Regions from separate parts of the Berryella intestinalis genome, predicted to be linked through region 2. Evidence: predicted binding sites of a transcription regulator. Region 2 holds the regulator's gene; the other holds the start of a gene.

Region 1 (3,411 bases), 350 kb from region 2:
ACGGTGGCCTCGGTGATGAGGATGAGGGCAGCCACGGAAGCGGCGGACTCGAGTGCGGTGCGGGTAACCTTGACAGGATCGTTGACGCCCATCTCGATCATGTTGCCGTACTCGCCGTTGGCGCAGTTCAGGCCTTCACCCTTGGGCAGGGCCTTCACATGCTCGACCACGACGCTTCCCTCGAAGCCGGCGTTCTGGGCGATGGCGCGCATCGGGGCCTCGAGAGCCTTGCGGATGATGTTCACGCCCACTTCCTCGTCCTTGTCGGCAGCCTGAACGGCATCGAGCGCGGGAAGGGCGTGGACCAGGGCGACGCCGCCACCGGCGACGATGCCCTCTTCGACAGCGGCGCGGGTGGCCTGAAGGGCATCCTCGATGCGGCTCTTGGTCTCCTTGAGCTCGGGCTCGGTCGCAGCGCCCACCTTGAGGACGGCCACGCCGCCGGACAGCTTGGCGAGGCGCTCCTGCAGCTTCTCGCGATCGAAGTCGGAGTCGGCGCGGGTGAGGTCGGACTTGATGATGGCGATGCGGTCCTGAATGGCCTTCTTGTCGCCGGCGCCGTCGACGATGAGCGTGCGTTCCTTGGTGACCTTGACGGACTTGGCGGTGCCCAGCATGTCGATGGTGGCCTCGGACAGGCTCATGCCGAAGTCCTTGTCGATGACCTGGCCGCCGGTGACGACGGCGATGTCCTCGAGGATGCGCTTGCGGCGATCGCCGAAGCCGGGGGCCTTGATGGCGGCGACGTTCAGGGTGCCGCGCAGCTTGTTCAGAAGCAGGGTGGCCAGAGCCTCGCCCTCGACGTCTTCGGCGACGATGAGCAGGGAGCGGCCGGACTTCATGATGCTCTCGAGCAGGGGCACGATCTCCTGGATGCTGTTGACCTTCTGGTCGGTCAGCAGGATGAAGGGCTCGTTCAGGTTGGCCTCCATGCGCTCCATGTCGGTGGCCATGTAGGGGGAGATGTAGCCGCGCTCGTACTGCATGCCCTCGACGATGTCCATCTCGATGCCGAAGGTCTGGCTCTCCTCGACGGAGATGGCGCCGTCCTTGCCGACCGCGTTCATGGCCTCGGCGATCTTGGAGCCGATCTCGGCGTCGCCCGCCGAAATGGTGCCGACGTTGGCGATCTGCTCCTGGGTGGAAACCTCGGTGGAGTCGGCCTTGATGGCCTCGACCACGGCGTTGGTGGCCTTCTGGATGCCGCGGCGGATGCCCAGGGCATCGGCGCCGGCGGTCACGTTGCGCAGGCCCTCGCTGACGATGACGTCGGCCAGGACGGTGGCGGTGGTGGTGCCGTCGCCCGCGACGTCGTTGGTCTTCACGGCAGCCTCGCGGATGAGCTGGGCGCCCATGTTCTCAACGGGGTTCTCGAGCTCGATCTCGCGCGCAACCGTCACGCCGTCGTTGGTGATGAGGGGGGCGCCGTAGCTCTTCTCGATGGCGACGTAGCGGCCCTTGGGGCCAAGCGTCACCTTGACGGTGTCGGCGAGCTTCTTCACGCCGGACGCGAGGGAGCCGCGCGCCTCGGACTCGAACAGAATGTCTTTTGCCATGTTGATCGTTCCTTTCGAAATGATTCAGTCGGATCGCAGTTCTGACGAAACGCTATTCGCAGATGGCGTAGATATCGTCTGCGCGCAGGATCAGGACGTCCTCGCCGCCGTAATGAACCTCGGTGCCGCCGAACTTGCCGTAGATGACCTTGTCGCCCACGGAAACGGGAACCTTGATGAGGTTGCCGTCGTTGTCGAAACGGCCCTCGCCCACAGCGATGACCGTACCGGTCTGGGGCTTTTCCTTGGCCTCGCTTGCCAGATACAGGCCGGATGCAGTGGTAGCCTCAGCTTCGTCTACCTTGACGATCACGCGATCGCCCAGCGGCTTCAAACTCATATTCAGCGCCTTCCTTTCATGGATGTACTACCGAAAACCGAGCGGCCCGCCCGAGGGCGGAGCCTCGAAGGCTTAGCACTCAAAATAATCGAGTGCTAAGACAACAGCTACTATAGCATCCCGCCTTGCGAACGCAACCGATTTTTAGCAATCTACCGATACGTTTGCTAATCGTAGAACCGATCGGCGGGAAACGGCGGCTCGCATGCGCGCTTGAATGCGCTGCGCTCTACCCTTTCAATCAGCTGTCCTGCCTGGTCGATGGCAACTCCTTCGGCCTCGGCGGCGCTTCGGGGCGCCTCGCCGCGCTCGTAGACGCGCTCGAGGAAGGCGTCGAGCTGCGCGTAGGGAAGCCCCAGGCTGTCCTCGTCGCGCTGGCCTTCGGCAAGCTCGGCCGACGGCGGCTTGGAAAACACGTTCTCGGGAATGATCGGGCAACCGCGCGAATCGAGCTCCACCTGGTTGCGGTAGCGCCCGACGGCGTACACGTCGGTTTTGTACAAGCCGCCCAGAGGGGCGAAGGCCCCCGCAGTGTCGCCGTACAGGGTCGAGTACCCCATGAGGGCCTCGCTTCTGTTGCCGGTGTTCACCAGCATCCACCCGTAGCGGTTCGACAGCGCCATGAGCACCACCATGCGGCAGCGCGCCTGGGTGTTCTCGAACGCGAGCCCCGAAAGCGAGCCCCCGCAGGCACCGGCCAGAAGGTCGGAGAACGCTTCGAACGGGCCCGTTATCGGAAGGGTCTGCGCCTCGATGCCCGCATTCCGGGCCAGCTCGAGCGCATCGGACACGGAATGGTCGGACGAGTACGGTCCGGGAAGCAGCACGCCGTGCACGTTGTCCGCGCCGAACGCGTCGAGGGCCATGGCTGCGGCCACGCTCGAGTCGATGCCGCCGGAAAGACCGATGACCGCCTCGGAGAACCCGGCCCGGCAGGCGTAGTCCCTCAGGGCCGCCACGCAGCGCTCGTACTTGTCCCGCACATCCATACCGGATGCCCCCTTCGCTTCGAACCTACACGTTGCGGATCTTCTCGGCCAGGTACTCGGCCCATTCCTCGACCCCGTCGCCCTTGGTCGCGGCGATGGGGAAGATGGGGGCCGCCGGGTTCAGCTCGCGCACCGAGGCCTCGAACGCCTCGCGGTCGAAATCGAACACGGGAAGCGTGTCCACCTTGTTGAGGATCACGGCGTCGGAGGCCTGGAACACGCCCGGGTACTTCAAGGGCTTGTCGTGTCCCTCGGGAACCGACAGGATCATGACCTTGCTGTTCTCCCCCAGGTAGAAATCGGTCGGACAGACCAGGTTGCCCACGTTCTCGATGATAATGAGGTCGAGGCGGGAAAGATCCAGCACGTCGATGGCGCGCTTGAGCATGGCGCTTTCCAGATGGCAGGCGCCCCCCGTGTTGATCTGGACGGCGGGGATCCCCTGGTTCTTGATCTTCTCGGCGTCGACGCTGCTGGCGATGTCGCCCTCGATCACCGCGATGTTGAACTCGTCGCGCAGGGCGTC
Region 2 (3,411 bases):
TTCGTCGCCCAGCTCCTGGGCCAGCTGCTCGAGCAGATCGCGCTGCTTTTTGGTTACCTTCTTGGGAATGACCACGTTCACGTGGACGAACAGGTCGCCGCGCGCATCGCTGCGGAAGCGCGGGAGCCCGAATCCCTTGACGCGAACCACCTGGTCGTTCTGGCATCCTTCGGGCACATGGACCGACACCTGCTCATCGGGCATGATCCCGCCCAGCGAGATATCGGCCCCGAGGGCCGCCTGGACCATGCTGACGTTCGCCCGCACATGCAGGTTGTCGCCGTCGCGCTCGAAGAACTCGTGGGGCTGGATGCGGCAGGTGACGATGAGGTCGCCCGACTTGGCTCCGCGCAGACCCGCCTCGCCGAAGCCGCTCACGCGCAGCTGCTGGGCATCGCGGATGCCGGCGGGCACCTCCACCGTCACCCGCTGACGGTCGGGGACGCGGCCCTGGCCGTCGCACTCCGAGCAGGGGTTCTCGATGACGCGGCCCGTCCCGCCGCAGCGCGGGCACGTGGTCGCGGTCTGCATGTCGCCCAGAAACGTCCGCTGGACGGTGACCACGCGGCCGCGGCCCTGGCAGTCGGGGCAGGTGACCTCCTTGCCGTCCTCGCCCAAACCCGAGCACTCGGGGCACGGGGAGAGCCGGTCGTACACGATCTCCTTCTTGACCCCGGTCGCCACTTCCTCGAGCGTCAGGCGCAGCCCCACGCCCATGTCGCGGCCCTCGCGACGGGCGGAGGGGTTCTGCGCTCCCCCGTTGAAAAACGAGCTGAAGATGTCGCCCATGCCGCCGAACAGGTCGTCGAAGTCAACGTAGCCGCCGGCCCCCGACGGGCCGCCCGCAGCGCCGGGAACGGTCCCGAACCGATCGTAGGCCGAGCGCTTGGCCGGGTCGGATAGAACGTCGTATGCCTCGTTCAGCTCCTTGAACTGGTCTTCCGCATCCTCCGATCCGTTCACGTCGGGATGGAGCTTGCGCGCCTTGCTTCGGAACGCCTTCTTGATCTCGCTGTCAGACGCCCCGCGCGCGACACCCAGAACCTCGTACAGATCTTTGGCCATGCTTCGGCATACCTTCTTTCGCTATCGGGCAAAACGAGCCCGCTTCCTTTTTTCGATTCTAGTCTTCGTCAAGCGCCGCGCTCGCGATGCGCACCGCCTTGAGCACGCGCGAGTAGTCCATGCGCGTCGGGCCGATCACCGCCACCACGCCGGCCGAATCCCCGCGTCCGTAGCGGTTCGCCACAACCGAGACGCCGGAAAGCTGCTCGGTGGGGTTCTCGCTGCCGATGCGCACCATCGGGGCGCCCCGCTCGGCATCGGAGGTGGGATCGAGTATCTGGAGGAGCACCGCGTCGTCTTCGAGCACCTGCATGATGGGGATGAGCGCACTCGACTCGCTGAACTCCGGCTTGCGCGCCAGCGAGCTCATGCCGATACGGTGCGCATGCGCGGTGTCGTGCTCGTGCAGGCAGGCTATGATCTCGTCGATGACGAGGCGCACCAGGGGGTTTCCGAAGTAGTGGTTGCTCAGGCCCTCGGCGCTCATCTTCACGTCGCGCGCCGAGCGGCCCGCGAAGAAGTCGTTCAGGATGCGCTGCACCTCCGAGAGCCTCTCGGGCTCCACCGCTTCGGCGAACTCCATCTGGCGGTTGTAGACCTGGGCGTCTTTGGTGACGACCACGACCACGGCCTGGCGATCCGAAAGGGAGATGAGGGTGATCTGCTTCACCGTGGCCGTCCGCGCGAGGGGCGCGACCACGATGGAGAGGCAGTCGGTAAGGCGGGCGAGGGCGTTGGAGGCCGAATCCAGAAGCTCGTCGAGCTCGCTCGCGCTGCTTTTGAGGCGCTCGACCAGCTCGCGATCGTCCTCGCCGTGGCTGATGGCCCCGTTGGCCAAAAGGTTGTCCACGAACGTGCGGTACCCCAGGTCGGTGGGTATGCGCCCGGCCGACGTGTGGGGCTGGGAGATATAGCCGGCGTCCTCGAGGTAGGACAGCTCGTTGCGCACGGTCGCCGGGCTGACCCCCAGGTTGTAGCGCTCGGTCAGCGTGCGCGAGCCGACGGGAAGCGCTTGCGCCACGTACTCCTCGATGAGAACGGCCAGCACGCGCTGGCGCCTATCCGAAAGCATCGATGCCACCTCCCTGATACAACCGCGCGCGAAAACGCGCACCCGATGCCGTCCGCTGTATTCTAGCAGTTAGCCCCACGGTGTGCTAAGAGACGCCTTTCGCGGCACAACCCCACAACCAAAGCGTTACTTCGCCTCTGCGGGGCCCGCCGGTCCGTCGGGAACCTGCGCGCACCCGAGGATGCGTCCGTACAGGTCGTTTCCGCACAGCCACCCCGCGTCGGTCGGCCGCCAGCGACCGTCGGCGCGCTCGACGTACCCCTGCGCCGCAAGCGACTCGAGCTCGCCGCGCAGATGGGGAAAGGCCCCGATCGCACGGGAGACCAGCGCCTCGCTCGGCCCCTGGCTCATCCTCATGCCCAACATGACGTCTTCCACCAGCGCTTCGCGGGCGGATATGCGCTCTTCCACCGCGCCGTCGCGCACGCGGATGCGCTCGCCTTCGTTTTGCAGCATCGATACCGCCGAAGTGCCCAGCCCCAGGTACGGCACGCCCGTCCAGTACGCGCGGTTGTGCCGGCACTCGAAGCCGGGTTTCGCGTAGCTTGCCACTTCGTACCGATGAAAACCAGCTGCGACCAGCAATTCTTCCGCAGTGCGCATATGGTCGGCCTGCGTATCGCCGTCGGGGTCGGGCACCTCCCCCGCCTCGATGGCGCGCGCAAGCGGCGTGCCCTCCTCGACGGACAGCGGATAGACGCTCACGTGGGAAACCCCCGCCTCGATGGCCGCTTCGACGCTGCGGCACAGCGATTCTTCGCCCTGCCCCGGAATGCCGCACATCAGATCGCAGCTGACGTTGTCGAAGCGAAGCCGGGCAGCCCCGATGGCGCACCGGGCCGCCTCGGCGTCGTGCGCGCGGCCGAGCAGAGCCAAAACCCCGTCGTCGAAGCTCTGAACGCCGATCGAGAGGCGGTTCACGCCCATCGCCCAGGCGTCGCACACGATACGGTCGGTGAGGCTCTCGGGGTTCGCCTCCATCGTGACCTCGCACCGATCGGGAGAAAGGTTCATCGACAGCGACAGCGCGTACAGAAGCGACGAGAGATTCGACAGCCCGAGGTGGGTCGGGGTTCCACCGCCGATGTAGACGGTCTCGACCTGCGACAGCTCCCCTGCGCGCGACGCGCGGAACAGCTCCACCACCAGCCGCTCGACGTAAGTGCGCACCGCAGCGTCGTCGCACGCGACCGCCTCGGTCGAAAAGTCGCAGTACGAGCAGCGCTTCTTGCAGAACGGGATGTGGATGTAGAGGGCCCCGAACGGCTCGTGCG

The links. The regulator HrcA, encoded in region 2, represses chaperone genes, less so after heat shock. The targets are predictions, from matches to a motif close to TNTTAGCANNCNNNNNNNNNGNNTGCTAANA.
Region 1: the regulator HrcA is predicted to act here: its motif matches at 1,967-1,997, upstream of JI75_RS02140 (co-chaperone GroES).

Annotation. Positions count from the first base shown of each region.
Region 1 is NZ_CP009302.1:521,025-524,435, reverse strand. It holds gene groL (chaperonin GroEL) at 1-1,556, opposite strand, end outside; gene JI75_RS02140 (co-chaperone GroES) at 1,609-1,896, opposite strand; gene nadE (NAD(+) synthase) at 2,064-2,885, opposite strand; gene hypB (hydrogenase nickel incorporation protein HypB) at 2,911-3,411, opposite strand, start outside.
Region 2 is NZ_CP009302.1:866,663-870,073, reverse strand. It holds gene dnaJ (molecular chaperone DnaJ) at 1-1,065, opposite strand, end outside; gene hrcA (heat-inducible transcriptional repressor HrcA) at 1,124-2,137, opposite strand; gene hemW (radical SAM family heme chaperone HemW) at 2,264-3,411, opposite strand, start outside.